DNA from 3 places in the Tumebacillus lipolyticus genome. Region 1 is predicted to be linked to each of the others. Evidence: a T-box and tRNA genes for the amino acid it is inferred to sense, from the RefSeq annotation. Region 1 holds a T-box; the other regions hold tRNA genes.
What was found. The T-box of region 1 lies ahead of thrS (threonine--tRNA ligase). A T-box ahead of a tRNA ligase gene usually reads a tRNA of that ligase, here a tRNA-Thr.
Positions count from the first base shown of each region.

Region 2: it has a tRNA-Thr gene. The T-box ahead of thrS (threonine--tRNA ligase) is inferred to sense a tRNA for this amino acid. The anticodon was not compared.
Region 3: it has a tRNA-Thr gene. The T-box ahead of thrS (threonine--tRNA ligase) is inferred to sense a tRNA for this amino acid. The anticodon was not compared.

Region 1 covers NZ_JBHUIO010000002.1:983,009-990,672, forward strand. Annotated here, with positions in the region: gene ACFSOY_RS03890 (carbon-nitrogen family hydrolase) at 1-318, shown strand, start outside; gene ACFSOY_RS03895 (hypothetical protein) at 486-650, opposite strand; gene thrS (threonine--tRNA ligase) at 985-2,898, opposite strand; T-box leader at 2,942-3,172, opposite strand; gene ACFSOY_RS03905 (NUDIX hydrolase) at 3,310-3,807, opposite strand; gene hemY (protoporphyrinogen oxidase) at 3,854-5,311, opposite strand; gene hemH (ferrochelatase) at 5,317-6,252, opposite strand; gene hemE (uroporphyrinogen decarboxylase) at 6,249-7,292, opposite strand; gene pruA (L-glutamate gamma-semialdehyde dehydrogenase) at 7,462-7,664, opposite strand, start outside.
Region 2 covers NZ_JBHUIO010000008.1:238,185-245,848, reverse strand. Annotated here, with positions in the region: gene ACFSOY_RS13745 (anthranilate synthase component I family protein) at 94-1,503, shown strand; gene pabA (aminodeoxychorismate/anthranilate synthase component II) at 1,500-2,087, shown strand; gene ACFSOY_RS13735 (aminotransferase class IV) at 2,072-2,893, shown strand; tRNA gene ACFSOY_RS13730 (tRNA-Lys) at 2,972-3,047, shown strand; tRNA gene ACFSOY_RS13725 (tRNA-Gly) at 3,087-3,161, shown strand; tRNA gene ACFSOY_RS13720 (tRNA-Leu) at 3,196-3,280, shown strand; tRNA gene ACFSOY_RS13715 (tRNA-Ala) at 3,287-3,362, shown strand; tRNA gene ACFSOY_RS13710 (tRNA-Thr) at 3,365-3,440, shown strand; tRNA gene ACFSOY_RS13705 (tRNA-Glu) at 3,446-3,522, shown strand; tRNA gene ACFSOY_RS13700 (tRNA-Phe) at 3,542-3,617, shown strand; tRNA gene ACFSOY_RS13695 (tRNA-Ile) at 3,626-3,702, shown strand; gene ACFSOY_RS13690 (hypothetical protein) at 3,815-4,039, shown strand; gene ACFSOY_RS13685 (Hsp20/alpha crystallin family protein) at 4,075-4,572, opposite strand; gene ACFSOY_RS13680 (spore germination protein) at 4,660-4,905, shown strand; gene ACFSOY_RS13675 (hypothetical protein) at 4,912-5,136, shown strand; gene gerPC (spore germination protein GerPC) at 5,278-5,505, shown strand; gene ACFSOY_RS13665 (CoA transferase subunit A) at 5,678-6,370, shown strand; gene ACFSOY_RS13660 (CoA transferase subunit B) at 6,401-7,060, shown strand; tRNA gene ACFSOY_RS13655 (tRNA-Lys) at 7,559-7,634, shown strand.
Region 3 covers NZ_JBHUIO010000009.1:335,825-343,488, forward strand. Annotated here, with positions in the region: gene ylqF (ribosome biogenesis GTPase YlqF) at 1-432, opposite strand, end outside; gene lepB (signal peptidase I) at 468-1,046, opposite strand; gene rplS (50S ribosomal protein L19) at 1,129-1,476, opposite strand; gene ACFSOY_RS15600 (C40 family peptidase) at 1,615-2,739, opposite strand; gene ACFSOY_RS15605 (deoxyribonuclease IV) at 2,874-3,689, opposite strand; gene ACFSOY_RS15610 (L,D-transpeptidase) at 3,816-4,172, shown strand; tRNA gene ACFSOY_RS15615 (tRNA-Leu) at 4,222-4,307, opposite strand; tRNA gene ACFSOY_RS15620 (tRNA-Cys) at 4,330-4,404, opposite strand; tRNA gene ACFSOY_RS15625 (tRNA-Gly) at 4,412-4,486, opposite strand; tRNA gene ACFSOY_RS15630 (tRNA-Glu) at 4,679-4,755, opposite strand; tRNA gene ACFSOY_RS15635 (tRNA-Thr) at 4,761-4,836, opposite strand; tRNA gene ACFSOY_RS15640 (tRNA-Asn) at 4,841-4,916, opposite strand; tRNA gene ACFSOY_RS15645 (tRNA-Ala) at 4,921-4,996, opposite strand; tRNA gene ACFSOY_RS15650 (tRNA-Leu) at 5,015-5,091, opposite strand; tRNA gene ACFSOY_RS15655 (tRNA-Gln) at 5,096-5,170, opposite strand; gene trmD (tRNA (guanosine(37)-N1)-methyltransferase TrmD) at 5,268-6,008, opposite strand; gene rimM (ribosome maturation factor RimM) at 6,027-6,536, opposite strand; gene ACFSOY_RS15670 (YlqD family protein) at 6,551-6,970, opposite strand; gene ACFSOY_RS15675 (KH domain-containing protein) at 7,048-7,275, opposite strand; gene rpsP (30S ribosomal protein S16) at 7,301-7,573, opposite strand; gene ffh (signal recognition particle protein) at 7,663-7,664, opposite strand, start outside.

The sequences.
Region 1 (7,664 bases):
TCGCTCTCCGGTGCGCAGGTGGTCTTCGTGCCCGCCCAGTGGCCGCATCCGCGCTTGAACCATTGGCGTCACCTGCAGATCGCACGTGCTATTGAAAACCAGATGTTTGTCGTCTCCTGCAACCGCGTCGGCCGCGCCGGCGACACCGAATTTTTCGGCCATTCGATGGTGATCGACCCGTGGGGAGAGATCCTGTTGGAGACGGATGACACCGAAGGGATTCATCATGTGCAGATCGACCTCGGCGTCGTTCCGGAGATTCGCAGCCGCATTCCGATCTTCGAAGACCGCCGTCCTGAACTGTATCGTTTGAAATAGGCGATTCCCGCAGCGGAGTTCACGATGTGGCCGTCAAAGCGATCGACGAACACGCGGTGCTCATTCATCAATAAAAAGCGCAAAAAGAGCGCAAAGGTTTGTTCGCTTACGACCTTGCGCTCTTTTTGTGTTGGATGGGGGTTTCGCTCTTGGCGCGGCTTGCGTCCCTACATAAGGTTGTGCCACTCCTTGTTCTTGGCGATCTCCTGGTAGCATTCCGGGCAGAGTTGGCCTGCCGTGTCGATGTAGTTGCTGCGCTTGTAGGTCGGGGTTTCCGATTCGGTATCGGTTTCCGCTTGGCAGAGCACACAGGCGTCATGATGTTCAGACATGGGTAAGACCTCCCTTTCATATCATTAAATGTTATTACCGATTATACCGAAATCTCAATGAAAAACAAGCGGAATTTTCTGAACATTATGAGAAGATTTCGGTAACTTTTTGTGAAAACCCTCGTTCCGCCCGCATCTATACTATTTGCCAGCCAGCTCCTAAGTATGTAAGAAAACTTGGCGACGCCAAGCCTTTGGCGTAGAAGGAGCGATGGTTGCACATCTACAAACGAAAAGCATCCGTAATTCCTTCCGAAATCGGATGTTCTCATTTGGGTACATAGCTGCGCCCTCTCCCCTGAAGTGACAGGGCGCACAGGTTCAGATACACTATTTATTTCTTCTCGGCAATCTCAGCTTTCACATCAGCCAAGAACTGATCTACCAGTTGCGATCCCAGATCTCCTGCGCCACGCTTTCGCACAGACAGTGCGCCGTCTGCCACTTCTTTTTCGCCGATCACCAGCATGTATGGGATTTTTGCCAGTTGAGCTTCGCGAATTTTGTAACCCACCTTTTCATTGCGTGCATCCAGCTCTACACGTATCCCAGCCTGCTGCATTTTGTCCTTTACCTCTTGGGCATAGGCGACATGCACCTCATTGATCGTCATCAGGCGAACCTGAACAGGAGCCAGCCAAGTCGGGAACGCACCCGCGTAATGTTCGATCAGAATCGCGATAAAACGCTCCATGGAACCATACATCACGCGATGCAGAATGACTGGGCGATGTTTCTCATTGTCCTGCCCGATATAGCTCAGATCAAATTTCTCCGGCATCTGGAAATCGAGTTGGATTGATCCGCACTGATGGCGGCGTTTCAGAGCATCTGTGATCTGGAAGTCAATTTTGGGACCGTAGAAAGCACCGTCGCCTTCGTTAATTTCGTACGGCATGCCCAGTTCATCCAACACGCTTTTCAAAGAGTTTTCCGCAACCTCCCACAGCTCGTCAGATCCCATGGAATCCTCTGGACGTGTAGACAGATTTACAGAGTAAGAGAAGTCGAGCACCTTGTAAACACTATCGATCAAACGAATCATCGACTTGATTTCCGCTTGAATCTGGTCTGGGCGAGCAAACACATGCGCATCATCCTGGCAGAACGTACGCACCCTGGTCATCCCGCTCAACGCCCCTGAATACTCGTGACGGTGAACCTGACCGAACTCCGAGTAGCGTATTGGCAGATCTCGATAAGAGTGCATCTTATTTTTGTAAATCAGCATATGTCCCGGACAGTTCATTGGCTTTAACGCAAACTTTGTATTGTCCACTTCAGAGAAATACATATTTTCATGGTAATGATCCCAGTGTCCAGATTGTTCCCAGATGCGCTGGTTCATCATGAAAGGCGTACGCACTTCTGTAAAGCCTGCTCGCTCTTGAAGCTGACGCGAGAATACCTCCAATTGATTGCGCAGCGTTATCCCGTGCGGCAGATAAAACGGCATTCCTGGCGCCTCTTCCGAAAACATGAACAGCTCCAGTTCTTTTCCCAACTTACGATGATCGCGTTTCTTTGCCTCTTCGATAAAGTGCAGATACTCATCCTGATCTGCTTTTTTCGGCCAAGCTGTGCCGTATACGCGTTGCAGCATCTGGTTTTCAGAATTACCGCGCCAGTAAGCACCGGCTACGCTCATCAGCTTGAACGCTTTAATTCGTCCCGTTGATGGCAGATGAGGGCCGCGACACAAGTCAAAGAATTCTCCCTGCTCGTAGATTGTAATCGGTGCATCCTCGGGAAGATCGCGAATCAGCTCCAGTTTCAGATGGTCGTTCAGATCTTGGAAAATCGTGAACGCTTCCTCGCGTGTTACTTCTTTGCGGCGAATCGGCAGATCTTCCTCGACCACTTTCTCCATCTCAGCTTCCAATTTACTTAAATCTTCTGGGGAAAGGCTAACCGGGATCTCCATATCGTAGTAAAAACCATCTTCAATCACCGGACCGATCCCCAGCTTCACTTCATTTCCAAAAACGCGCTTGACCGCTTGGGCCAAAAGATGCGCGGTGCTGTGACGGTATACTTCCAGACCTTCTGCTGTATCTAAGGTGACGATGGCTACCTGAGCGTCTTGTTCAATCGATGCGTTCAGATCAACTACTTTGCCGTCCAATTTTCCGGCTACCGCTTTTTTCTTGAGACTGGGACTGATCGTCGCCGCGACATCCTCGATTGTACTTCCCGCTGCAAATTCCCGAACAGCTCCGTCTGGTAAAGTAACTTTTACTTGTGCCACTTGGTTCCTTCCTCTCTTTTAAAAATAAAAAAACACCCATCCCAAAAGGGACGAGTGTTATAACTCGTGGTACCACCCTACTTCAGATCAACAGTTGTTGATCCCTCGTAAAAAGATAACGGCTTAGCCGGCATGTCGTTACTGATGGAGCACCCATGTTCCCGACAGCTACTCAAAGGGGGTAGAGATATACGTGCACGTAGCAGGCTCCCAGCCTAGGCCTACTTCTCTGTAACGGCAGATGTAAACTCCATATCCTTCTCACAGTATTTCGAAACGCTATTTTAGTTATGTATTATAGTGAGCAGGTTTTAGTAAGTCAAGCGATTTTCCGTTTGTTAGGCAAAATGGACGAGAGCAACGAACCAATAGACGAGACGAAAAAAGGGCTGATCAAGGTCAGCCCTTTCGTTAGATCATCCCTTTGAGTCGTGCCAACAGGATGCCGTGCGACAGCTCCGGGTCGCACCACGTCCCGTTTTCAATCGCCGCAAACACCGACTCCACCTCGTGGAACTCGACGCTGATCGACTCGTCCGCATCCAAGTTCTGCTCACGCTGTTCCAAGATATCGCGGGTGAAGAACAGGTGGGTTCTGCTGTCGACCAAGCAGGCATAGCTGTTGGCGGTGCCAAGAAAGTGGAGCTCCCCGCAGATCAATCCGGTCTCTTCGAGCAACTCGCGGCGCGCCGCCTGCTCATAGCTCTCTCCCTCGTCGATCTTGCCGCCAGGAAGCTCGTAGGAGATGCTGTCGATCGCCTTTCGATACTGGGCGATCACAACCAGTTTTCCCGCACAGAGCGCGACGACCGTCGCATAGTTGGGGTGCTTATGGCGCAGGTACAGCCCGTTGTGCTCATCGCTGTACACTTCATACTTGTGATTCTCATATACGAGCGGAGTGCTCATCGCTTGAAAACCTCCTCGTTTCGAGACGTTCCGAAAAGGCCGGAGGTTATCTCGTCAGATCTTTCATCACATCGGCTGCTGTCTGGATGCCTTGTCCGATGCAATCGGGGATGCCAAGCCCGGTAAAGCCAGCTCCAGCAAAGTGGATGCCTGGCAGGTCAGCTTTTGCCTGCTCGACAAAGCTCTGGACGCGATCGAGGTGCCCGACCGTGTACTGCGGCATCGAGCGCCGCCAGCGACTGACCAGCGAGAACATCGGTTCTGCGGTGACGCCCATCGTCTCCTGCAGATCCTTTTGCACACGGCGGATGATCTCCTCATCCGGCTGGTCGACGATCGCTTCGTCACCGCCGCGCCCGACGTAGAAACGCATCAGCACGCGACCATCCTGTGCAGTGTGCAACCATTTGGCAGACGTCCAAGTGGCGGCCGTGATCGTACGGCCTTCTTTTTTCGGAACGACAAACCCGCTTGCATCCAGTGGGAAATCGATCACGCCCTGCTCAAACGCGAACACGACGGTCGCCACCGAGACGTAGGGGATCTGGGTCAACTGCGCTTTCGGTGCAAAGGAGTCGGGCAGGAGTTTGGCCGCCTCAAAGGTCGGCGTGGTCAGCACGACCGCATCCGCTTCGAGATCGTCGCCATTTTGCAAGCGGACGTGATAGCCGCCCCCGTCCCGCGCCTCGATCTTTTCTACCGCCGTTTGTTTGCGTACTTCCGTCTGTTGGAAGGACGCTTCGATGCTTTCGATCAGGCGGCGCAGTCCTGTGCGGAAGGTGAGAAACACGCTGTTCGGCAGCTTGCGCGACGCCTCGCCCTGCTCCTGCTTGGCAGGGGCGGTCGCTTGTACCTTCGCCTGTTTCGCCTGTGCGACCATCCCGCGGATCAAGCTGCCGTGCTTCTGTTCGAGCTGCTCATACTGTGGGAAGGTGGCGCGCATCGACAGCTTGCGCAAGTCGCCCGCATAGATGCCAGCCAACAGCGGTTCGGCGAGGCGATCGACCACTTCCGATCCCAGTCGACGCTCCAAAAAGGCGCCGAGCGACTGATCGCCTTGGTGTTCGCTCTTCGGCTTGATCAGGTCGAGGCCGGCGCGCAGCTTCCCGCCGAATGACAGCAAGCTGGTGGTCGCAAACGGCATAAACTGTGTCGGCACTCCGATGTTCAAGCCTTGCGGAATGCGGTGCAGCTTGTCCTGGTACAAGATGTAGGTCTTGCGCGCATTCGGGTTGGTGCCGACCAGCTCATCATCGATGCCAAGCTCGCGACAGAGGTTGACAGCCGCCACCTTGCGTGCGAGGAAGGAGTCAGGTCCCGCTTCGATCACAAATCCGTCGCGATGGATCGTCTGCACTTTGCCGCCGAGCTTATCATCCGCTTCACAGAGGCAGATGCGCAGGTCGATGCCTTTTTCGCGAGCGCTCTTTTCAAGGTAATAGGCGGTGCTAAGTCCTGTGATGCCCCCACCGATCACCACAACCGTTTTCACCTGTTGTTCCATCTGCTTCATCCCTTTTTGGCTTGTTCGAGCACGGCGGTCGCCACCGCTTTCAAGAACAGCGGCTCGTCGTTCGGGCTGGCGACGCGCACCAGCTTCATGCCGAGTTCGTCAGCCAGTTGTTTCGCTTCGATGTCGATATCATATTGCACTTCCAGATGATCCGAAACAAATCCGACCGGGCAGACGACCAACGCCTGCACACCCTGTTCATGCTGCGTGCGAATCACGTCCAAGATGTCTGGGCCAAGCCACGGCTCCGGGGTGCGGCCAGCGCTCTGCCAGCCGGTGAACCATTCATGATGCCCAATCTGCTCCGTGACCGCTCTCCCCGTCTCTTCGATCTGTTCAGGGTACGGATCGCCAAGCTGCATGATGCGCTCCGGAAGCGAGTGGGCGGTGAAGACGACCGGCACCGAAGCGCTTTCATCAGCGGGAAACTGCGCCAACGCGCTCGCCACCCGGGCTGCTGTCGATTCGACAAACAGCGGCTGCAGATGCCAGCTTTCCACATAGCTGATTCGCGCAGGCCCGCCCCACTTTTCCCGCGCCTCTTCTGCGCTTTTGATGTAGGTGCCGATGCTCATCGTCGAGTAATGTGGCGCCCAGACGACACCAACCGCCTCTTCGATGCCATCTTCGACCATCTTCTGCACCGTTTCTTCAATAAATGGATGCGCGTGCTTCATTCCGGTGTACACGCGGTACTGCACATCTTGATCCAGCTCGTTCAGCGTGCGCTCAAGGCCTGCCGCCTGGGCTGCCGTGATCTCGTTGAGCGGTGAGAGACCGCCGATCGCCTCATAGCGCTCGGTCAGCTCTTGCAGTTGCGCAGACTCCGGCTTGCGACCGCGACGGATGTGCGTGTAATACGGCTCGATCTCCTCGACGGAGGACGGGGTGCCGTACGCCATCGCTAAGATTCCGATCACCCGCTTGCTCATCCACGCAGCCTCCCTGCCGAATACTCGTGGATGAACGCGGTCAAGCGGGTCACCACATCTTCTGGCACTTCTGGGAACAGGCCGTGACCGAGGTTGAACACATAGCCGCCGCCATGTTGCAGGCCGAGGTCGATGATGCGCTTCACCTCTTCTTGCAACACTTCAAACGGTGCCAGCAGGTAGACCGGATCGAGGTTGCCCTGCAGTGCGAAGCTGTTGCCGACGCGCTCGCTCGCCAGGTTCAGCGGCACGCGCCAATCCACGCCGATCACGTCGATCGGCAGCTCTTTCCACAGGTTGAGCAGATGGCCGGTGTTCACACCGAAGTAGATCTTCGGCACCGGAACGTCGCGCAGCCCTTCGAAGATGCGCTTCATCACCGGAAACACATAATGTTCGTAGTCGCGCGGGGACAGTGCGCCGATCCACGAGTCGAAGATCTGAATCGCCTGCGCACCTGCTGCCACTTGCGCTTTCATATAGGTCACGACCATCTCGCCCAGCTTGTCCATCAGCGCAAACCAGACTTCGGGCGCTCCATACATCATGCGCTTCGTCTTGTGGTAGTCGCGCGACGGACGGCCTTCCACCATGTAGGAAGCGAGCGTAAACGGAGCGCCAGCGAAGCAGATCAGCGGCACTTTCAGCTCTTTGCGCAAGATGCGAATCGTCTCCATCGTGTTCGGCAGATCTGCTTCCGGCTCGATCGGGCGCAGGCGCTCAACGTCTGCCAGCTCGCGAATCGGATTGTCGATCACCGGACCGATGCCAGCCACGATGTCCACATCGACGCCCATCGGCTTGACCGGGATCATGATGTCCGAGTAGAGGATCGCCGCATCAACATTGTGATCGCGCACCGGGGAGATCGTGACTTCAGCGCACAGATCGGGAATCTCGCAGATCTGCATCAGCGAGTGCTTCTCTTTGATCTTGCGGTAAGACGCTTGGTAACGCCCAGCTTGACGCATGTACCAGACAGGCACATGGTCGACTTTTTCATTGCGAATCGCTCGCAGGAACGTATCGTGATAGGTCATGTTTGTCACCCTGTTCATCAGTGATATGTATAGGTAGATTCAGCATAATTTGGTCATTGTCATTCTAGCGCACTAGGCAAGGAGAATCAAATGAAGGAATTGTGTCACAAAAAAACAGGCACTGCTGAACAGATCAGAGTGCCTGCTTGAACATGGTAGAATGCGTCGATTAGTAGCGCTCTACCACAAGTTTTGCTTGCGTGAATTGCAACAGGTAGTCGTAACCGCCCGCTTTGGAGTCGGTACCCGACATGTTGAAGCCGCCAAACGGTTGAACACCGACCAGCGCGCCGGTGATCTTGCGGTTGAAGTACAGGTTGCCGACGTGGAACTGCTCACGAGCTTTCGCCAGGTTGAAGCGGTCGTTGGAGA
Region 2 (7,664 bases), on a different contig from region 1:
CAATTCGCGTAGAGAATGATCAGGGGGAGCATACGCTTGGATACTACTATTTTGCAAACCTATCGGGAACAGGGATACCGCCTGTATCCTGTGATGCGCACCTATCAGGGGCTGAACCTCGACCCCGCCGCGATCTATGAGCGTTTGGGCTGGCAAGGCCCGCATCACTTTTTGTTAGAATCGGGCAAGATGGGCGAGTTTTCTTTCGTCGGTGGCGCTCCGTTCGCAGTGCTCACCGCCAAAGATGGCCAAGCTGTCTTTGTGCAGGGTGAGCAGCGGGAAGCGTGGAGCGGCGACCCGCTCAATCTGTTGCGGGAGAAGATGCGCGAGTTTCGCGCGCCACACCTCCCCGGACTGCCGAAGCTGCGCGGCGGGGCTGTCGGCTTTCTCGCCTATGACACGGCGCGCTATATTGAGCGCTTGCCGACGATTAGCCAAGACGACCTCGGGACGCCAGACCTGTATTTTGTTTTTGTCGACCAGCTCTGCGTGATCGACCATCGGCGCGAGGTCGTACACCTGATCGCCCATATCGATCTGCACCGAGCGGACGGAGTGGCCCGAGCGGAAGCAGCGCTGTCGGAGTTGGAGCACAAGCTGTTAAACGGCACGTCGCAAGTGCCAGACTTTCCTGCGCGTTCTGCAGCGGAGGACTGGAGCTATTCCTTCACCAAAGCAGGGTTCGAACAGGCGGTCACCGCAGTGCAAGAATACATCTCGCGCGGCGACGTGTTTCAGGTGAACCTGTCAATGCGGCAAGGGCGCACGCTCGGCGCAGCACCCTATGAGATCTACAAGCACCTGCGCCAGATCAATCCCTCGCCTTACGCGAGCTATCTGCACTTTCCAGAGCTGCAGGTGGTCTCCTGCTCGCCGGAGCTGCTGGTCAACCTATTCGCAGGGGAAGTGAACGCCCGACCGATCGCCGGAACTCGCCCGCGCACAGGCGAAGAGGAACAGGATCGGCTCGCGGTGGAAGAGCTAAAAAGCAATGAGAAAGAGATCGCCGAACATATCATGCTGGTCGATCTGGAGCGCAACGACCTCGGTCGCGTCTGTCAGTTTGGCTCGGTCGAAGTGAACGAGCTGATGGTGATCGAGGCGTATTCGCACGTCTTCCATATCGTGTCCAACGTGCGCGGCCGCTTGCATGGTGGCAGGGACGCATTCGATGTGATCCGCGCGACCTTCCCCGGCGGCACGATCACCGGCGCGCCGAAGATTCGCACGATGGAGATCTTAGAGGAGTTGGAGCCGACCCGCCGCGGTCTGTACACCGGCTCGATCGGCTGGATCGACTTCGATGGGGATATGGAGCTGAACATCGTCATCCGCACCTTGCAGGTGCAAGATGGCGTCGGCTATGTGCAGGCGGGAGCGGGCATCGTCATCGACTCGGTGCCGGAGCGCGAGTACCATGAATCGATGCGCAAAGCGAAAGCGCTGTGGGTGGCGATCGAAAATGCGGAACAAGCTGCAAGCGAGGGGAGAGAACGCCTGTGATCCTGATGATCGACAACTATGATTCCTTCGTCTACAACCTCGTTCAATACTTAGGCGAGATGGGACAGGAGTTGGTCGTAAAGCGCAACGATGAGGTGACGGTGCAGGAGATCGAACAGCTCAACCCGCGCGTGATCGTCATCTCACCCGGGCCCTGCTCGCCGAATGAAGCGGGCGTGTCGCTTGAGGTGATCACCGCTTTTGCCGGAAAAATCCCGCTGCTCGGCGTCTGCCTCGGCCATCAGTCGATCGCCCAAGCGTTCGGCGGTAACGTCGTGCGAGCGGAGCGCCTGATGCACGGTAAGACGTCGCGCATCGAGCACGACGGGGAGACGATGTTTCATCAATTGCCTTCTCCGCTCAACGTCTGTCGCTACCACTCGCTGATCGTCGAGCGCGAAACGTTGCCCGACTGTTTTGAGATCTCCGCTTGGACAGATGCGGGGGAGATCATGGCGATTCGCCACAAAGAGCTGGCTGTCGAAGGGGTTCAGTTCCATCCGGAGGCGATCTTGACCGAACATGGCAAGGCGATGCTGCGCAACTTCCTCGAAAGGCAGGGGCTCTCATGTTCGTCTATTTAAACGATCGCGTCCTGCCGCTGGAACAGGCGAGCTTGTCCGTCTTGGATCACGGTTTTTTGTACGGGGCAGGGCTGTTTGAAACGATGCGCACCGCAGGCGGCGCTCCGGTGTTTTGGCAGGAGCACGTCTGCCGGCTGCGCGAGTCGGCAGAGTGGCTGGGCATTCCGATTCCCTGGAGCGATGAACAGCTGGAACGGGCGATCCATGAGACGGTGCAGGCGAACGAACTGGAGGAAGCGTACGTGCGGCTGACAGTCTCCCGCGGCGTGGGAGCGCTCGGCCCGAGCGGAAAGAGCTGCAGCGTCCCCACGCTGGTCATCTATGTCAAGGAGCTGGTCTTGCCGCCAGACAGCGGGCGCGACCTGATCGTGCTGGAGACGGTGCGCAGCTCGCCGGAGACGCCAGTGCGGGCGAAGACGCTCAACTACCTCAACAGCTTGCTCGCCTATCGCGAGCTGGAGCTGCGCGGCGCTGCCGAAGGGATTCAATTGACGAGCGATGGGGCGATCGCAGAAGGGGCGGTCAGCAACCTCTTTTTTGTGATCGATGGCGAACTGTGCACCCCGCCGCTCGACGCTGGCATCCTGCCGGGCATCACGCGGGATTGGGTCAAGAGACAGCTTCCGGTGCGGGAGAGGCGCTTGACGCTCGCCGACATCGCGCATGCGTCAGAAGCGTTTACCACCTCGTCGGTGGTCGGCGTGCTCCCGGCGACCTCTGTCGAAGGAGCGCCGATCGGTGACAGGCAGGTCGGGCCGATCACGCGAGAGCTGATCAGCAGATGGAAATCGCTTTTCCAGAAATAATCTTAAAATACCCTCTTGCACTCTACCACTCAGCATGATATATTATCTCTTGTCGCCGCCGCAACACTGGCGAAACACGAGCCATTAGCTCAGTTGGTAGAGCAACTGACTTTTAATCAGTGGGTCGAAGGTTCAAGTCCTTCATGGCTCACCATCAGTCGAGATGGTCGACGCGATGTCGACAGTCTCACGTGCGGAAGTGGCTCAGGGGTAGAGCATCGCCTTGCCAAGGCGAGGGTCGCGGGTTCGAATCCCGTCTTCCGCTCCATTTTTACAACTTGATCAGCAGCACAGATCGACATGCGGTCGTGGCGGAATGGCAGACGCGCACGCTTGAGGGGCGTGTGGGGTTTCCCCGTGGAAGTTCGAGTCTTCTCGACCGCACCAGATGTTGGGGGTATAGCTCAGTTGGTAGAGCACCTGCCTTGCAAGCAGGGGGTCAGCGGTTCGAATCCGCTTATCTCCACCAGCGCCTTCATAGCTCAGTAGGTAGAGCGCATCCATGGTAAGGATGAGGTCATCGGTTCGATTCCGGTTGAAGGCACCACGTTTGGCCCGTTGGAGAAGCGGCTTAACTCACCGCCCTTTCAAGGCGGCATTCACGGGTTCGAATCCCGTACGGGTCACCATGTTTCTTCTACAGATTTTGGCTCGGTAGCTCAGTCGGTAGAGCAGAGGACTGAAAATCCTCGTGTCGGCGGTTCGATTCCGTCCCGAGCCACCATGTTTTTTGGGCCCATAGCTCAGTTGGCTAGAGCGCACGACTGATAATCGTGAGGTCGGAAGTTCGAATCTTCTTGGGCCCACCATCTATGCTGTACAAGGGTTCAGCCTATAAGAAATGCGTTTGAAAGCGGTGTCTCATGACACCGCTTTTTTGTTTTGGCATACGTTGTTGATAACGGAGAGGGGGAAGGATAGGTGCCGATCGGTGGAATCAACATCATGGCGTTCAAAGTCAACAACGTTGACAAAGGATATGTCAACATCGGCCCTCTGCTCGTGGCCGACTGGAATGGGCTTTCCAAACAGAACTATGGCGCAGGGGAAGCGAACGGAGATGGCAACGGAATGTTTACAGGTGCGACGATGATTCAGGACAGCGACGCGCTCGATGCGCCCGTCATGAAAACGAGCATAATTTAGTAAAAAATCGTCGGGTATTCGCTCCCGGCGATTTTTTATGGTGGTGGGTTGCGCTGAATCGGAATCCGCTTCTTCGATTCATTCGGTCGTTTGCGAATGAGCGGCAAGGTGATCTCCAACAGACCGTTGTGATACCGAGCGCGAATCTGGTCTTCTTCGACCCGGTCGGGCAGTGGAATGGCGCGTTGGAACTCCCCGAAAAATCGCTCTGATACCAAAGTTTGTTCTGGAGGGAAGCGACGCGGCATCTGACCGCTCACCACCAAGTGGTTACCTTCGACATAGAGATCGACCGCATCGAGGTTGTGGAGACCTGGCAATTCGACATGCACGATCACTTCGCGCTCCGTTCGATACATCGCCACCGCAGGCGCGGTTGCCCTCTGTGCGGGCGCTGGTGGTGCTGCTTCCTCATATGTTGTAGGTTCTGCATTTTCATCGGGAAATACCGAAAGCATATCCTCCCAAAAATCATCCCCGAAGAACTGCCGCGCGTGCGATTCCCATTTGCCAAAAGAGCGGGAGTTCTTCATCGCATTCCCTCCTTCGATGCGCCTTCCATTCACCATATGCGCCCATCTCACATAGCGTAACAACATGAGAGCGAAGAGGTGGTTGCGATGTCTTTTACGATCAACATCTTCAGCATCAAAGTGAACAACATCGAAAACGCTTCGGCGATGAACGTCGGACAGAATCTGTTGAACGATTGGAAAAACAACTCCAAATACAACCAAGGCTATGGTCAGTTGATCGGAGATGGCAACGAGCAGAAGCGCGTGAAGTCGAAGATCGATGACCGCGATCGGATCGATGCACCGAGCCGCGACACTTCGATCACCAAACTTCCATCCCTTGTGAGGTGAGGCAGGATGCCAGTGGAGATTCATGTGGGCAATGTGAAAGTCAACACCGTCGATCGCTCCTTCGTCAACATTGGGCCGAGCATCAAGACAGGGCTTAGGGCCAAGTCACGGATGAACCAAGGCATGGGCGAGGTGATGGGAAACACGAATCAGGTTTTCTATCAATCGAAGGTTGACGATCGCGATCAGGTCGATTTTGTACAGCAGAAAAAAGCGTGGAGCTCGCGATGAAGATGAAAGTGCGCTTTGACTTACAAGAGCTGAAGGTTGGTGAGCTCAGCGACAGCATGATCAACATCGGAAAAAACTGGGTTGTGACGCCGAAGCGAAAGAATCGTGGTGATCAGGGTGGAGTGGGACGTATGGGGGGCGATGTGCCAACTGCAAAGGCGTATCGAAGCGCTGGAAGAGGAGAACCTACTGATGAGGCGCCTAATCGCCCAGCAACAGGGTGTGACGAAGATTAGGAAGCTGGTCTATCAGGTGCAGTCCCTGCACATCAAAGAGATGAGCGGCACGATGAACATCGGGATCATCGCGCCGCTCGACGAGGAAGCAGTAGAAAACATGCCCTTTGAGATGCCAGGTTCACCGAGATGAAACTGCCCGCACTTTTCAGGCAGTTTCTTTGGCATTTCGGCTCGATTTCAGCTATGATAGGGAGGAAGGAAGAATTATACTTGATAGCGAAATCATACTTGGTGTGTCGAAAGCGCTTACCAGCCCTAAAGTTCTGAGTATTCAGGGACATACATAAGGAGGTACTACCGTGATTAACAAGGTCTATGACAGTGTACAAGAAGCGATTGCAGATATTCACGACGGCGCGACGCTCATGGCAGGCGGTTTCGGCCTGTGCGGCATTCCGGAGAACCTGATCATCGCCTTGCGCGACAAAGGCGTAAAGGATCTCACCGTGATCTCCAACAACTGCGGTGTGGACGAGTGGGGTCTGGGACTTCTGTTGCAAAACAAGCAGATCAAAAAGATGGTTGCGTCCTATGTGGGCGAGAATAAAGAGTTTGAGCGCCAATTCCTCTCCGGCGAGCTGGAAGTGGAACTGGTGCCGCAAGGGACGCTGGCAGAGCGCTGCCGTGCGGGCGGTGCTGGCATCGGCGCCTTCTTCACGCCGGCCGGAGTCGGCACGCCGATCGCAGAGGGCAAAGAGACCCGCGTGATCGACGGCAAAGAATATATCCTCGAATACCCGCTGAAAGCAGACTTTGCGATCGTCAAAGCGTGGAAAGCGGACAAGATGGGCAACCTGATCTACCGCAAGACCACCCAAAACTTCAACCCGATGATGGCAGCAGCAGGCAAGATCACCATCGCAGAAGTTGAGGAGATCGTCGAAGTCGGCGAGCTTGATCCGGATCAAATCCACACCCCGAGCGTCTACGTTCAGCGCGTCGTCCAAGGCAATTTCGAGAAGCGCATCGAACGTCGTACCACTCGTCAAGGGTAATCGGGAACGGAGCAGAAAGGGGAGCTTACAATGGCATTGACTCGTGACCAAATCGTTCAACGTGCAGCGCAAGAAATTCAAGATGGCTTCTACGTCAACCTCGGCATCGGCATCCCGACCTTGGTGGCCAACCATATTCCGGAGGGCTTAAACGTCGTCCTGCAATCTGAAAACGGTCTGCTCGGCATCGGGCCATACCCGTCCGATGCAGAAGTGGATGCGGACCTGATCAACGCGGGGAAGGAGACGGTGACCGCGATCCCAGGCGCTGCGTTTTTCTCCTCGGCAGAATCGTTCGCGATGATCCGCGGCGGTCACATCGACATCGCGATTCTCGGCGCGATGGAAGTATCGGCAGCTGGCGACCTGGCCAACTGGATGATTCCGGGCAAGATGGTCAAAGGCATGGGCGGCGCGATGGATCTCGTGCACGGCGCGAAGCGCCTGATCGTCACGATGGAGCACAACAACAAGCATGGTGACGCGAAGATCCTGAACGAGTGCAAGCTTCCGCTGACCGGCCGCGGCGTGGTGCACCGCATCATCACCGATCTGGCGGTGCTCGATGTGACTGAGGAAGGTCTCGTCCTGCGCGAAGTGGCGCCAGGCCATACGGTGGAAGAGATTCAGTCCAAGACGGAGCCGACCTTGATCATCCCGGCAGAAGGTGTCAAGGAGATCACGATCTAGGCTGGTTGTTGGTTGGAATTGTGGTTCGGTTTGTGGTTTGGCTTGTGGTTTGCTGGAAGAGCCTCGTGGTGAGCGAGGCTCTTTTGCTTTGAGTGGGGTATGCGAGTTCAGCAATCGATTCTCTCAGCAGGTGTTGCTTTCGTGACAACGATCCTGAGTATGTATTCTATAAGCATTGCTATGCAGATTTCCATTAGGCATGGTGTGGGCACGCTCAGTTTGGTGCATTCGTTATGAAATGCATCTCTGCTTTGGTGCTATTTTGGTGGTGAAGGGCATGAGCATTAGTGGCCACACGTCTGCTACGCTATTGTTTGCTATTCTCCGCAGGCATGAGGATTGGCCGGTCTTCTAAGGCTGTACCCATCATTTTCATGAAGCGATTTCGATGAAAAGTATTGCATTCATCGAAGAGAAATGATATATTACATTCTGTCGATGCGCTTCCTGCGCTGTACGACACGGTTAAAGTTTCCATGATATATAGCAGCATGACAGGAGCCATTAGCTCAGTTGGTAGAGCAACTGACTTTTAATCAGTGGGTCGAAGGTTCGAGTCCTTCATGGCTCACCACTTGTTTTTATCTTCCTTATGAAGGTAGTC
Region 3 (7,664 bases), on a different contig from region 1:
CGACTTTTTCGCCATCCGGTTGATCAGGGAGGACTTCCCGACGTTCGGGATGCCAAGGATCATCGCGCGTGCCGCTCGCGGGCGAATGCCCTTTTTCTTCATCGCCTCTACCTTCGGCGCAAACAACCGCTTCGCTTCGGTTGCCGCCTTGGGCAGACCTTCCCCTTTTAACGCATTGATCGACACGCATGCCAATCCCTGTTTTTGAAAATAGCTCATCCATTGGTCGGTGACGCGAGGATCAGCCAAGTCCGCTTTGTTTAACAACACCAGACGCGGCTTGTTCTGGACGATCTCGTTCATCATCGGGTTGCGGCTCGAAAGCGGGAGCCTCGCATCGACGAGCTCCATCACAATATCGACCAATTTTAATTTCTCGGTTACTTCCCGACGCGCTTTTGCCATATGGCCGGGGAACCATTGAATCGTCATCTTTCCGTTAGCCCCTTTACGCTCAGCTCTGATTCCTAGATGCCGCGGAACTGCCCGAACGGCCACCAGACAAATTCGGCTCGGCCGATCACCAAGTCATACGGGACATAGCCAACCAACGAGTCTCGGCTGTCCTTCGAAGCGTTGCGATTGTCACCGAGGACGAAGATCGTATCCTCCGGCACGACAAACTCTCCACCGCCGGTCGCGGTCGGCTCGGCGATATACTCTTCGTTCAGCTCTTCCCCGTTGCGAAATACTTTGTAGTCGCGAATTTCGATCTTGTCGCCCGGCAGGCCGATCACGCGCTTGATAAAATCTTTCGTCGTGTCTTCCGGATATTGAAACACCACGATGTCGTTATACTCGGGTGCATGGAAACGATAGACCATCTTGTTGACGACCAGACGCTCTTTGTCATCCAGTGTGGGCACCATCGAGTGCCCGTCCACCATGAAGATCGCAAAGGCAAATTGACGAATGAGCAGCGCGAGCAGAAACGCGATCAGCAGCGATCTTCCCCATTCCCACGCTTCCCGTCCAAAACTCTTTTTCTTTTTCTCTTCACCCGCAGTGTCTTGGATTGCTTCGTTTTGAGAGTTTCCTTCACTCATTACTGTGCCTCCCAGCCTGACGTCATATACGATATGAAAGACAAAGAAGGGACTTGTCAATTCAACAAGTCCCCGTACTTTGTTAGCGGATTTCTTTGATACGAGCTGCTTTACCGGTGAGGTTGCGCAGGTAGTACAGCTTCGCACGACGCACGCGACCACGACGGGTCACCTCGATCTTGTCGACCTTCGGAGTGTGAAGCGGGAACGTACGCTCAACGCCTACGCCGTAAGAAATCTTACGAACGGTGTACGTTGCGCTGATACCGCCGCCGCGACGTTTGATCACAACGCCTTCGAAGACCTGGATACGCTCGCGGTTACCCTCTTTTACCTTAACGTGAACACGCACGGTGTCCCCCGCTTTGAACTGAGGAATGTCCTGGCGGATCTGTTCAGCAGTAATTGCTGCAAGCAAATTTTGGTTCATGTGTAGACCTCCTCCCTACAGGCGTTCATAACATGGGCTATCTGTGAGCACCAGAAAGAGGACCGCCTTGATAACAAATGAAAGTATAGCACAAAATCGAGGAGGATGACAAGCGATTTACCTTGATCGACCGATCATTCAGCGCAAGACGCGACGAGCAAACAGGTAGTTGCGGGTCCAATACCCCGATTTCGACATGTTGGTGATCGTCACGCCCGACTTCGGCACGGTGTGAAGCATCTGCCCATTCCCCATGTAGATCCCGACATGTCCCACGCGACCGTCCGAGTATCGCTCCGGATACTTGAAGAACACGAGATCGCCCGCGACCAGCTGCGATTTTGCCACGCGAGTGCCGACGCTCGACTGCTGGCGAGAGTCGCGCGGGAGCGTGACGCCGTGCTGTTTGAACACATACTGCGTGAACGAGGAGCAGTCCATCCGGCGAGGGGCTTCTGAAGATTTCGCGCCAAACTTGTACGGCACGCCCATATACTTTTTGCCGGTGGCGATGATCGCCTGCGCCTTTGCTGCGGTGGATGATGATTGCACCGGAGTTGCCGCCGCATTATTTTCTTTGGCGGGCGACGATTGGCGAGCAGGCTCCATCTCGCGAGTCTGATACTCTGGCGGCACGCGCAACATCTGACCGGGAGTGACCGCATCGCTCTTCATGTTGTTTGCCACGCGCATCGCGCCGATCGTCGTGTGATGCGCCTGCGCGATCTCCCACAGCGTATCGCCCTTTTGCACCTTGTATTGACGAGCGGGAAGCTGCACTTGGATCGAACCGTTCTCCGCCTTAAACCACGTATACGTGTTGAAGACGGCGCTCGCCGAACCCAGCGAGATGTAGGTCTTCCCTTTCAGGTGGATCGGCGGATCGATGTTCACGCGCTCATCGCCCTTTTGAGCAGATGTGTTGCCGACGGAGACTTTGACTGTCACCGATCCATCTGTCGCCACATGCGTTTTGCTGCGATAGCTGTAAGCAACATCCTTGTAGCCCAAAATATGGGCCATATCTGGAAACGGAACATAGTACGCATGGTTGACGATGATCGGATCGATCGCCGCTTTCATCACGCCGTTGATCGCAACACCTGCGCGTTCGACCCCGGTAAACGTGCTGGTGGGCACCGTTTGAACCTCCGCGCCCCCACGGGCGGAAGTAGCTTGCGCGTCCATCAACGCCGGCAATGGCATCAGAGCAAAAGCGGCTGCGAGCATCAGACTGAGTCTCTTCTTCGAACGAATCGTCATCTTCTCCTCACCTCAATCTAAGATTCGACCCCATGCAGATATTGTTTGGCGGGCACGAACACTCAAATCGAAGCAATAGGTGGAAGAAAAGGCAAAGACCTGCACAAGGCAGGTCTTTGTCTGCAGCCGTCCGATCAGCTGCGCAAAAAAGCGATCTCTTCTTTGTACTTTCCTTCCGGCGTTTCCAAGATACATGGCTTACCTTTTGCCAGCTCATGATGCACGATGCGCTTGAGCGCCTCCCCACCGATCGAGCCTAAGCCGATGTTTTCATGGCGGTCTTTGCGCGAGTTAAAAGGTGTTTTGCTATCGTTGATATGCCAGACTTTGAGTCGATCAAAACCGACAGTGTCGCCAAACTTTTGCATGACGCCATCAAAGTCACCCACGATGTCATAGCCGGACGAGTAGAGGTGGCACGTGTCCAAGCAGACGCCGAGCTTGTCCTTGTGTTTGACAAGCGAGATGATCTCCGCCAACTCTTCAAAATTGACCCCGAGCTTCGAACCATCGCCCGCCATGCCTTCGAGGCAGACGGTGAGCTGCTCATCGCCCGTCAAGATCTCATTCAAGCCCTCGGCGATCCGCTTGATGCCATATTCGACGCCTGCGCCCGTATGCGCGCCCGGATGGAAGACGATGTAGCGAATGCCGAGATATTCGGTGCGCTTGATGTCCTCTCGCAGCAGTTCGATCCCATAGTTCCACGTATCCTCCTTGTTGGAGGCGAGGTTGATCAGATAGGGAGCGTGGACGACCGGATCGGCCAAGTTGTGTTCTTTCATCAGCTCATATGCCCGTTCACGGTTGAAGTCTTCGATCGGTCTTGCCTTGCCCCCGCGGTTGGAGCGAGTGTAGATCATATAGGTGTCCGCTTCATAGCTGATCGACTCGTCGACCGCCTTGAGCAGGCCTGTTTTCGCAATCGATACGTTTGCGCCAAGTCTCATTCGAAATCCGTCCTCTCTTCCCCACCAAATCATGGGTATTTACAGTAGGAAGTGTAGCACAGGTTCCTCGCGTAGGCAAACTTGCATACCCTTGAAGTAGCAAACGGTGAAATGGGGGAGATGGCGATGGCAGTCTCGATCAGGATCTCGCTGCAGAAGCGCAGGCTCTACCTACAGTCAGACGGGAAAGTGATCAAAAGCTATCCGATCGGCGTGGGAAAAAAAGCGACCCAGACTCCGAGCGGCAACTTTACGATCGTGAGCAAAGTGCCCAACCCTGGGCGTCGGCCAGGAGGCCCGCTCACCGTCTACGGAACCTACTGGATGGGGTTGTCCAAAAAAGGATATGGGATTCACGGCACCAACCGGCCCTCCTCAATCGGTCACTACGTGTCCAAAGGCTGTATTCGGATGTACAACAAGGATGTGGAGGACTTAGCAAAGCGAGTATCGGTCGGGACTGCGGTAAAGATCACGCCCTAGAAAATAAAAAAACCTCTCAGCAAGAGAGGTTTCCATCGACAAAAATGTATGGTGCGAGTAGCCGGACTCGAACCGGCACGGGGTTGCCCCCGACAGATTTTAAGTCTGTTGTGTCTGCCATTCCACCACACTCGCATGTGGAAAGAGAAAAAAAAGTTGGAGGTGGCACCCGGATTTGAACCGGGGAATCAAGGTTTTGCAGACCTATGCCTTACCACTTGGCTATGCCACCAGAACAATGGAGCGGAAGACGGGATTCGAACCCGCGACCCTCGCCTTGGCAAGGCGATGCTCTACCCCTGAGCCACTTCCGCGTACAGGACGTACCGCGTCCAACGTTGCGACAGGAAGTTGCGCCCTTAGTTGGACTACCTTTTGCACTGCACCGCGTCCAACGTTGCGACAGGACGTCGCGCCCTTAGTTGGACCACCTCTTGCACTGCACCGCGTCCAACGTTGCGACAGGACGTCGCGTTCTTAGTTGGACTACCTTACTCGATCAAAAATGGTGACCCGTACGGGATTCGAACCCGTGAATGCCGCCTTGAAAGGGCGGTGAGTTAAGCCGCTTCTCCAACGGGCCAAACGTGGTGCCTTCAACCGGAATCGAACCGATGACCTCATCCTTACCATGGATGCGCTCTACCTACTGAGCTATGAAGGCAAACTGGCTCCCCGAACAGGACTCGAACCTGTGACCATCCGATTAACAGTCGGGCGCTCTACCAACTGAGCTATCGAGGAATCTTGGTGGAGATAAGCGGATTCGAACCGCTGACCCCCTGCTTGCAAGGCAGGTGCTCTACCAACTGAGCTATACCCCCAAAGTGATTAGAAGAAGATGGTGCCGGAGGTGGGACTCGAACCCACAAAATCACGATTTTGAGTCGCGCACGTATGCCAATTCCATCACTCCGGCAAGTTGGCTGGGGAGGAAGGGATCGAACCTTCGCATGACGGAGTCAAAGTCCGTTGCCTTACCGCTTGGCGACTCCCCAACACACTGAAATCTTTCAGCAACGAAACTCAATATATCACACAGCATCAACGCTGTCAATAGAAAAAACACCCTGCCCGCACAGAGCAGGGTTGTTGTCATTCTGCGCCTTCCTCGCGCTTCACCTCTGCGAGCAGCTTTTGATCCTGTGGGCTCAGCTCATGCTGTGCCAAAAGATCAGGCCGACGAAGCAATGTGCGCCTAAGCGACTCTTTGCGGCGCCACGATTCAATGTTCGCATGATGGCCTGACATGAGGATGTCGGGGACTTTCCAGCCGCGAAAATCGGCTGGGCGCGTATAATGAGGGTATTCGAGCAGCGGCTCGCGAAACGAGTCGAGCTCAGCAGAAGTCTCGTTGCCCAGCACGCCTGGCAACAGGCGGACGATCGAATCGACGATCACCATCGCAGGCAACTCCCCTCCGGTCAGCACATAGTCGCCGATCGAGATTTCATCGGTGATCAGGTGCTCGCGAATCCGCTCATCATACCCTTCATAATGGCCGCTGATCACGATCAGGTGGTCTTCCTGCGCGAGTTCTAGCGCTTTGTTCTGGCTGTAAACTTCCCCCTGCGGACAGGTCAGAATGATGCGCGGTCGCTTGCCCTCTTGCAGCAGAGACTCCACCGCCAAAAAGATCGGCTCCGGCTTCAACACCATGCCGCCACCCCCGCCATAAGGAGTGTCGTCCACCGTGTTGTGCTTGTTGTTCGAATGGTCTCTGAAGTCGATCAGGTTGATTTCAACCGCATTCTGATTTCTGGCCCGCCCGACGATGCTCCCCCCGATCACAGGTTCGAACATCTCGGGAAAGATGGTCACGATGTCAATTCGCACTCGAAATTCGCCTCCACGTTAGTCGAGCAGACCTGGCATGATGTGCACGATGATCTTTTTGTTGCGCACATCGACATCGAGCACGCAATCGGGGATCACAGGCAGGAGAATGTCTTTCCCCTTCGGAGGCTTGACCACATAAACATCGTTCGCCCCCGGCTGCATAACCTCTTTGAGCACCCCGAGCACTTGCCCTTGATCTGTCACTACCTCACAGCCGACCAGTTGATAGATGTAATATGTATTGTCAGGTAGTTCCATCAGCTCTTCTTCGTAGACCATCAGGTCTCCGCCCTTGTATCTTTCTACATCGTTGATCGAATGATGCCCTTCGAACGTCAACAGGATAAACTGTTTGTGCTTGCGAGCGGAAGCGATGGTCAACAGACGCGGTGTGGGCTGATTCGGTTGTACCAAGTAGAGCTCCGATCCCTTTTTAAAGCGAACGTCTTCAAAATCGGTACGCGAGAGTACCCGAACTTCTCCTCGCACCCCTTGCGTATTCACCAGATGTCCGACGAGGATCATGTTCTGTCCTTGACTCAAACTTCATCACCTTCACGACGAATTTCGACGACGATCCCATCTTTCAGGATGATCTCGGTACCTTGAATCACATTTTCCCAAACATCGCCGACGCGCACTTCAACGTTCGTGTCGACCTGTCCACCCGGAATCTCAGAGCCGATCGGGCTTTGTTGGATCTGCACCAGCTGTTGCATCATCTGCTCGCGGCGCTCCATGCGCATTCCGACCTCTTGATTGATGCGAGCTTGCACCGAATTGACCGCCTGCGGGCCGTTCTTTTCCGCATCTTGCAACGCCTTGCGGGATTGGAAATCAATTTGCTCCAACTCGTGCTGAACGCCTTGGATCGCCTGGTTGATCTCGCCGGTGATCTGCGCTTTCGTTTCTTCTGTAAGAACTATTTTTATCTGTACCGGAACTCGTAAGTTTAACACATTAATTCACACTCCTTCGTATTTATAGCTATTATACCACAAAAAGGCTAGGAGTCATGAGGCTCCTAGCCTTTCGGTTAGACAATTTCAATCGTGACACGTTTTTGCTCTTGCAAAGCGGCTGCCGACACGACGGTGCGGAGCGCCTTTGCAACCCGTCCTTGCTTGCCGATAATTTTCCCCATATCTGATGGGGCTACCGATAATTCAAACACGATTGCCTTCTCGGTCACAATCTCTGCTACCCGAACTTCCTCCGGGCGATCCACGAGTGCTTTGGCGATCGTTTCAACCAATTGCTTCATAGCAAATCCTCCCTAGGAAGAGAGATTACTTGCCAGATTTCGCTTCGTGGACTTTCTTGAGGATACCCGTTTTCGAGAAAAGGTTCTTCACGGTGTCGGACGGTTGTGCACCGTCGTTCAGCCACTTGATCGCCTTCTCTTCGTCGATGTTGATCTGAGCCGGTTGAGTTACCGGATTATAGGTACCGATCTCCTCGATGAAACGACCATCGCGCGGAGAACGGGAATCAGCTACGACTACGCGGTAGAACGGAGCTTTCTTTTGACCCATACGCTTCAGACGAATCTTTACTGCCATTGAATTTCACCTCCATCACAAAATCATATCTTATCATAAATCTCGTTCCGATGGAACGAAAAGATTTACCGTCAGTAAGTATCTTGGGATT